DNA from 2 places in the Cupriavidus sp. 2KB_3 genome. Region 2 is predicted to be linked to the other one. Evidence: riboswitches for the same ligand, from Rfam matches in the RefSeq annotation. Region 2 holds a riboswitch; the other holds the start of a gene.
What was found. Region 2 has a riboswitch for glycine ahead of gcvT (glycine cleavage system aminomethyltransferase GcvT). Riboswitches for the same ligand answer to the same signal wherever they lie in the genome.
Positions count from the first base shown of each region.

Region 1 (3,398 bases), on a different contig from region 2:
AAGGTTTCCACGCCGTCGCGCAGAAATTCCCATTGCACGTCGTCAAGGTTGCCCAGCGTCGGCCAGCCCTTCAGGTCCTGCGGCGCACGCGGCAGGCCGTGCTCGCGGATCAGCGCGGGTGCCGCATAGAACGCACGCTCGATCAGCACCACCCGCTTGCTCGCGAACGAGCTGTCGTGGAGGTTGGTGTCGGTCATGACGAAGGCGAGATCGTAGCCGTGGCGGATCAGGTCGGGCTGATCCCAGCTCATGTCGAGTTCCACGTGCAGCGACGGGTGCAGCTTGAGCAACCTCGACAGCGAGGCCGAGAGGTGCTGCGAGCCCACCTCGTAAGGTGTGGCGATGCGCAGCGTGCCGCTGACCTCGGCGCTCACCGAGGCAGCCTCGGCGCTGATCTCGCGCAGTTCACCGAACAGCGGCGCTACGCGGTCATAGAGCTGCTGGCCGCGCTGGGTCACGCGCACGCGCCGCGTGGTGCGCTCGAAGAGGCGCACGCCAACCTGGGTTTCCAGCCGGGCAACCGCCGCACTGGCCGATGACTTGGGCACTTCCGCCAGTTCGGCTCCCTGCGTGAAGCCGCCCCCTTCCACTACGCGGCAGAAGATTTCCCAGTCTTTCCAGTCGATCGATTTCATGCAACACCTTGGTCTTCGCGTGCCTCCAGGCACGGCCGGATTGTCCCACAGCACGAACAATCCTGCCGGTTGAGACTCAAGGCTCGGGAAAACATTGATTGATAACAATTCGTGTTACCGCATACGATTCCCGCATCCGCCCCGAGTGGGGTGTCTTGTGGAGTTGCAATGCTGAAAGTCGCCGTCCTTCTCATCGCCGGTGCGTTTTCCACGGGTGCGCTCGCGGGCGCCAAGTGCGACAAGCATCCGAAGTCCGAATGGATGCCCGAGGCCGACGCCAAGGCCAAGATCGTCGCCCAGGGCTACAACATCAAGAAATTCAAGGTGGACGGCAACTGCTACGAGATCTACGGCACCACCAAGGACGGCAAGAAGGCCGAGATCTACTTCGACACGAAGACGCTCGACATCGTGAAGTCCGAGATCGAGAAGTAAGCATGTCCGTCCCGGCTGGCCAGCTGCGCGAAATCGCCACGCTCCGCGTCTGGGACGGCGTGGTGCGGCTCACGCATTGGAGCGTGGCAGCCATCGTGTGCTACGGCATCATCGACGATTCCGGCGACCAGATGCACCGCCTGCTGGGCTACGTGGCCGCCGGACTCGTGCTGTTCCGCATCCTCTGGGGCTTCATCGGCAGCGAACACGCGCGCTTCCGCGCCTGGCTGCCGCGCCCTGCCGGCGTGCTGGCCCATGCCCGGGCCATGGCCCGGCGCCGCGCGCCGCGCTTCATCAGCCACACGCCGCTCGGCGCGGTGATGATGCTGGCGATGTGGACGCTGATCCTGCTGCTGGCCGTCACCGGCTGGCTCTCCCGCCTCGACCCGTTCTGGGGCGAGGACTGGCCCATCGACATCCATCGCTGGCTCTCCAACACGCTGCTCGGGCTGGTGGTGGTGCACGCGCTGGTGGCCATCGTTGCCAGCGTGGCCGGCAAGGAAAACCTGATCGGGGCGATGATTACCGGCCGCAAGCCACGCAACCTCGACTAGCCGGGGTTGCCGGAGCAGCGATCCCCGTGGCATAGTGCCCCCGTCGTACCCGTTTTACCCGCGTTATCGGGAGAGACCGTTCCTGCCGCCCGGCAGGCCGGCGCCGAAGGAGCAACCGCCCCGGAAACTCTCAGGCCAAAGGACCGGTAACGCCATTGCACTCTGAAGAACCCCGGCTCGCGTCAGCCGACGGTACCGAAGGAGCAAGCGATGCGCCCGCGCGCATCGTGAATCTCTCAGGTCAAGGACAGAGGGGGCGTGCGTCGCGCATGGTGCGCCACGTACCCCCCATCCATGACGTCCTGGAAGACCTGACAACATGAAGACAATCGCAGTCATCGGCGGTGGCATCACCGGCGTGACGACCGCTTACGCCCTCGCCAAACGTGGTTTCGCGGTCACGCTGCTCGAGCGCCATCGCTACGCGGCCATGGAAACCTCGTTCGCCAATGGCGGCCAGCTCTCCGCGTCGAACGCCGAGGTCTGGACCCACCGCTCCACGCTGGTCAAGGGCATCAAGTGGATGCTGCGCAACGACGCGCCGCTGCTCGTGAACCCCCGTCCCACCTGGCACAAGCTGAGCTGGTTCGCCGAATTCATCGCCGCCATGCCGCACTACCGGGCGAACACGATCGAGACCGCCCGGCTGGCCATCGCCGCCCGGGCGCACCTGTTCGGCTGGGCCGAGGCGGAAGGCATCGACTTCGACCTCAAGCGGCAGGGCATCCTCCATATCTACCGGGACAAGGCGGGCTTCGACCATGCCGGCGAGGTCTCCCGCCTGCTGGCCGAGGGCGGCCTGCCGCGCCGCGCGGTCACGCCCGAGGAAATGCGTGCGATCGAGCCGACACTGGCCGGCCAGTACTACGGCGGCTACTACACCGAGAGCGACGCCACCGGCGACATCCACAAATTCACTTCCGGCCTGGCCGCGGCGGCCCAGCGGCTCGGCGTGGTCACGCGCTACAGCCAGGACGTGCAGACGGTCACGTCGGACGGCCGCAGGGCCACCATCACCGTCCGCGACGGCGCGCAGGGCACCGCAACCACCTCGACGACCTTCGACGCCGTGGTGGTCTGCGCCGGGGTGGCCAGCCGGCAGTTCGCCGCGCAGCTGGGCGACCGCGTGAACATCTACCCGGTGAAGGGCTATTCGATCACGGTGAACCTGCCCGACGCCGCCAGCCAGGCTGCGGCTCCTACGGTCAGCCTGCTCGACGACGAGACCAAGCTCGTGACCAGCCGGCTGGGCGTGGACCGCTTCCGCGTGGCCGGCACGGCCGAGTTCAACGGCATCGACCGCGACATCCGCGCGGACCGCATCCGCCCGCTGATCGACTGGGTCAACACCTGCTTCCCCGGCGTGAGCACGCGCAGCGTGGTGCCGTGGGCGGGGCTGCGGCCGATGATGCCGAACATGATGCCGCGCGTGGGGCGTGGCCGGCAGGCCAACGTGTTCTACAACACGGGGCACGGGCATCTGGGGTGGACGTTGTCGGCAGTGACGGCCGAGATGGTGGGCGATGTCATCCGGCAGGCGGCAGGCGAGCGCGCGACGGTGCGGACGGGCCTGGCACTGGCTGGCGAGGGCTGATCGATCGCAGGAAACAAAAAAGCCCGCGACTTTCGTCGCGGGCTTTTTTGCTGAAACTTTGGTGCCCAGGAGAGGACTCGAACCTCCACAGTGTTGCCACCGCTAGGACCTGAACCTAGTGCGTCTACCAATTCCGCCACCTGGGCAAGGTGAGCGGCGCATTCTACATGACCTTGCGGA
Region 1 is NZ_JBFRHD010000034.1:30,159-33,556, reverse strand. Features, by position in the region: gene AB4120_RS26795 (LysR family transcriptional regulator) at 1-635, opposite strand, end outside; gene AB4120_RS26790 (PepSY domain-containing protein) at 804-1,070, shown strand; gene AB4120_RS26785 (cytochrome b/b6 domain-containing protein) at 1,073-1,624, shown strand; glycine riboswitch at 1,682-1,780, shown strand; gene AB4120_RS26780 (D-amino acid dehydrogenase) at 1,944-3,218, shown strand; tRNA gene AB4120_RS26775 (tRNA-Leu) at 3,278-3,364, opposite strand.
Region 1: linked by a shared signal. The riboswitch ahead of AB4120_RS26780 (D-amino acid dehydrogenase) and the one ahead of gcvT (glycine cleavage system aminomethyltransferase GcvT) in region 2 are both predicted to bind glycine.

Region 2 (3,398 bases):
CTGGAGCAGCGTCATCGCCTCGGCGGCGGCAGTGCCTTCGTCCAGCATCGACGCATTGGCGATGTCCAGCCCGGTCAGGTCCGTGACCATCTGCTGGAAGTTCAGCATCGCCTCCAGGCGGCCCTGCGAGATCTCGGGCTGGTACGGCGTGTAGGCCGTGTACCAGGCCGGGTTTTCGAAAATATTGCGGAGGATGACGCCCGGCGTGAGCGTGTTGTAGTAACCCTGCCCGATGAAGCTCTTGAGCACGCGGTTCTTGTTCGCCAGCCCGCGCAGCCTGGCCAGCGCGGCTTCCTCGGTCAGCGGCTCGGTGAATTCGCCGAGCGGCATGCCGTCGCGGCGGCGGATGGCGGCGGGCACCACGGCGTCGATCAACGCGGCGCGCGTCTCGTAGCCGAGCACCTTGAGCATGTGTTGCTGTTCGGCGGTGTCCGGGCCGATGTGACGGGCGGCGAAGGCGTCGCGCGCCTCCAGTTCGGCCAGCGTGGGCCGGCTACCTTGGGCGGCGTTCATGGGAAGAGGGGCGTTCATGGCAAGTGTCTCGTGGGGCGGGGCGGCAGGTGGTCAGCCTGGCCGCCGCGCGGGCATCTCGGGCGCCGCCTCCTGGCTCGGGAGACGGCTGGTACAGCGCGTCAGGCGCCGACGCTGGCCTTGTAGGCGTCGACGGTCATCAGGCCGTTCACATCGTCGCCATTGGCCGGCTTCAGTTTGAACAGCCACGCGTCGAAGGCGTTGGCGTTGACGGATTCCGGCGCGGCGCTCGCGGCCTCGTTCACGGCGATGACTTCGCCGGCCACCGGGGCGTAGATGTCGGAAGCGGCCTTCACGGACTCCACCACGGCCAGCGCGTCGCCGGCGCCTACCGACTTGCCGACTTCGGGCAGCTCCAGGAAGACGATGTCGCCCAGCGCGTCCTGCGCATGGTCGGTAATGCCGATCGTCAGCGTGCCGTCGGCTTCAACGCGCACCCACTCGTGCGATTCGGTGTACTTCAGGTCAGCAGGGAAATTCATGACGGGTTCTCCGGGAATGCAGTGTTTGTCTTGTTTCGGTTCGCCTGCCGGGGCCAGCCGGGCAGGCGTGATGGCGACCGTTGGTGTCAGCCGGGCGGATGCCTCAGCTCACGAGTGCCTTGCCATTGCGCACAAACGGCAGTTTAACCACAGTCGCGGTCAGTTTGCGGTCACGAATCTCGACCTGGACCTCGGTGCCGGGCACAACGCCCTGCGGCAGCCGGGCAAAGGCAATGGATTGGGAGAGGGACGGGCTGAAGGTGCCGCTCGTGATCTCGCCGTCGCCGGCGGGGGTGATCACCTTCTGGTGCGCACGCAGCACCCCGCCCTTGTCGCGCAGGATCAGCCCGGCAAATGTCTTATGTTGTCCGGCCGCCAGCAGCGCGGATTTGCCGGTGAAATCGCGCTCGCTCTGCAGGTCCACGGTCCAGGCCAGGCCGGCGTCGAGCGGCGAGGTGTGGATATCCATGTCCTGGCCGTACAGGTTCATGCCGGCCTCCAGGCGCAGCGTGTCGCGCGCGCCAAGTCCGGCCGGGCGCACGCCCACGGACTGCAGCTTCTCCCAGATGCCGGCCACGTTCTCGGCCTCCACCACCAGCTCGAAGCCGTCCTCGCCGGTATAGCCGGTGCGCGCCACCATCAGCTCGCCCATCATCGGGTCCTGCACCACCACGGCGTTGAACGGCTTGAGCGCGTCCGCCGGCTGGGTCGAGGGGAAGGCCTGGTGGACCTTGGCGCGCGCGTTCGGGCCCTGCACGGCGATGATCGCCAGCTTGCCCACGCCGGCCGGCGCCACGTCGCCCCGGCGCGGGGTGATCGTCACGCCGCTGCCGGTGGCCGCGTTGCGGGCCGTGATCCATTCGATGTCGCCCACCGCCGTGCTGGCGTTCACCACCAGGCGGAAACGGTCTTCGGCGAAGAAATAGACGATCAGGTCGTCGATGACCCCGCCTTTTTCGTCGAGCATGCACGTATACTGGGCCTTGCCCGGGGTCTGGAGCTTGTCGACATTGTTGGCCAGCAGGCCGCGCAGGAAGGCGCGCGTGTTGGGGCCGGACAGGTCCACCACGCACATGTGCGAGACATCGAACATGCCGGCATCGCCGCGCACCGCGTTGTGTTCCTCGATCTGGGAGCCGTAGTTGACCGGCATGTCCCAGCCGCCGAAATCGACCATGCGGGCACCGAGCGAGCGGTGGATGGCGTTAAGGGGCGTGGCCTGGAGCGTCATGGGAAATCCTCTGGAGCGAATACGGCAGCGAAAACGAAAAAAGGGTCATCCGCCGTGGGGATCGATGGCAATGCCACCAATCCGCCGCGGCGGATGACCCCTCTGTCCTCGATACCTGAGAGATTACGATGCGGCTTGCCGCATCGCGCGCCCCTTCGGTGGACACGCTCGCCATGCCTGGGCACGGGCGGGTGTCGCTCTCCAGAGTGCGGCATGCATCGTGTGCATGTTGCATGCCGATCCGACCGGTCCGTGGTGCCTGAGAGTTTTCGGGTGATACCCCTTCGGCGGCGCAATGGCTGCGCGCTCTCCCGGTTGGATGCGCGTGAATGTACGGGACGGGTTGACCTTTGTCAACGCGGCGCCAACGCCACCTTGCTAAGGGCCGGGGAGTGCGCGGCGGTAATTCCTGCCGCCTGCGGGTAAGGACTACCCGCCGCCGCCCCGGAGGCGCGTGCCGCGCCGGATCAACGATCCTTCGTGACGACGTTACCCACCACGCCGCCCACCGCCGCGCCACCCACCGTGCCGAGCGCGCTGCCGTTGGTCAACGCCGCGCCGCCGAGCGCGCCAACGCCCGCGCCAATGGCCGTGTTGCGTGTCTTGGGACTCATGTCCGCGCAGCCGCCAAAGGCCGCAAGGGTGACACCGATCAGCGTGACTTTCGCCAGGGTTCGCATTGTTTTCATGATCGCCTCCGAATGTGCCGAATTTGTCATCAGGACCGCACAGCCGCCGGTCCCGCATGATCGTAGGAGGCAATCTCCATGCCCCGGATGCTTACTCAGGCGTCACATTTACGAAGTGTTACCGCGATGAAACACTGGTAGCACTCGCGCCGCGGATGTCGGCCATCCGGCACCGGCGCGGGCCACCCTGCGTGTTAACATCGACGCCTTTCGCGCGCCCCAAAGGCGTGCGCCATCCGGCACCCGCCCACCCATGACCCACGGACTCAACGCCGCCCAATCCGAAGCCGTTCGCTATCTGGACGGGCCCTGCCTCGTCCTCGCGGGCGCCGGGTCCGGCAAGACGCGCGTCATCACGCAGAAGATTGCCCACCTGATCGAGGACAAGGGCTTCGAGCCGCGCCACATCGCCGCCGTCACCTTCACCAACAAGGCGGCGAAGGAGATGCAGGAGCGCATCGGCAA
Region 2 is NZ_JBFRHD010000016.1:49,808-53,205, forward strand. Features, by position in the region: gene gcvP (aminomethyl-transferring glycine dehydrogenase) at 1-531, opposite strand, end outside; gene gcvH (glycine cleavage system protein GcvH) at 633-1,013, opposite strand; gene gcvT (glycine cleavage system aminomethyltransferase GcvT) at 1,117-2,244, opposite strand; glycine riboswitch at 2,337-2,459, opposite strand; glycine riboswitch at 2,481-2,568, opposite strand; gene AB4120_RS17840 (glycine zipper 2TM domain-containing protein) at 2,712-2,933, opposite strand; gene AB4120_RS17845 (UvrD-helicase domain-containing protein) at 3,187-3,398, shown strand, end outside.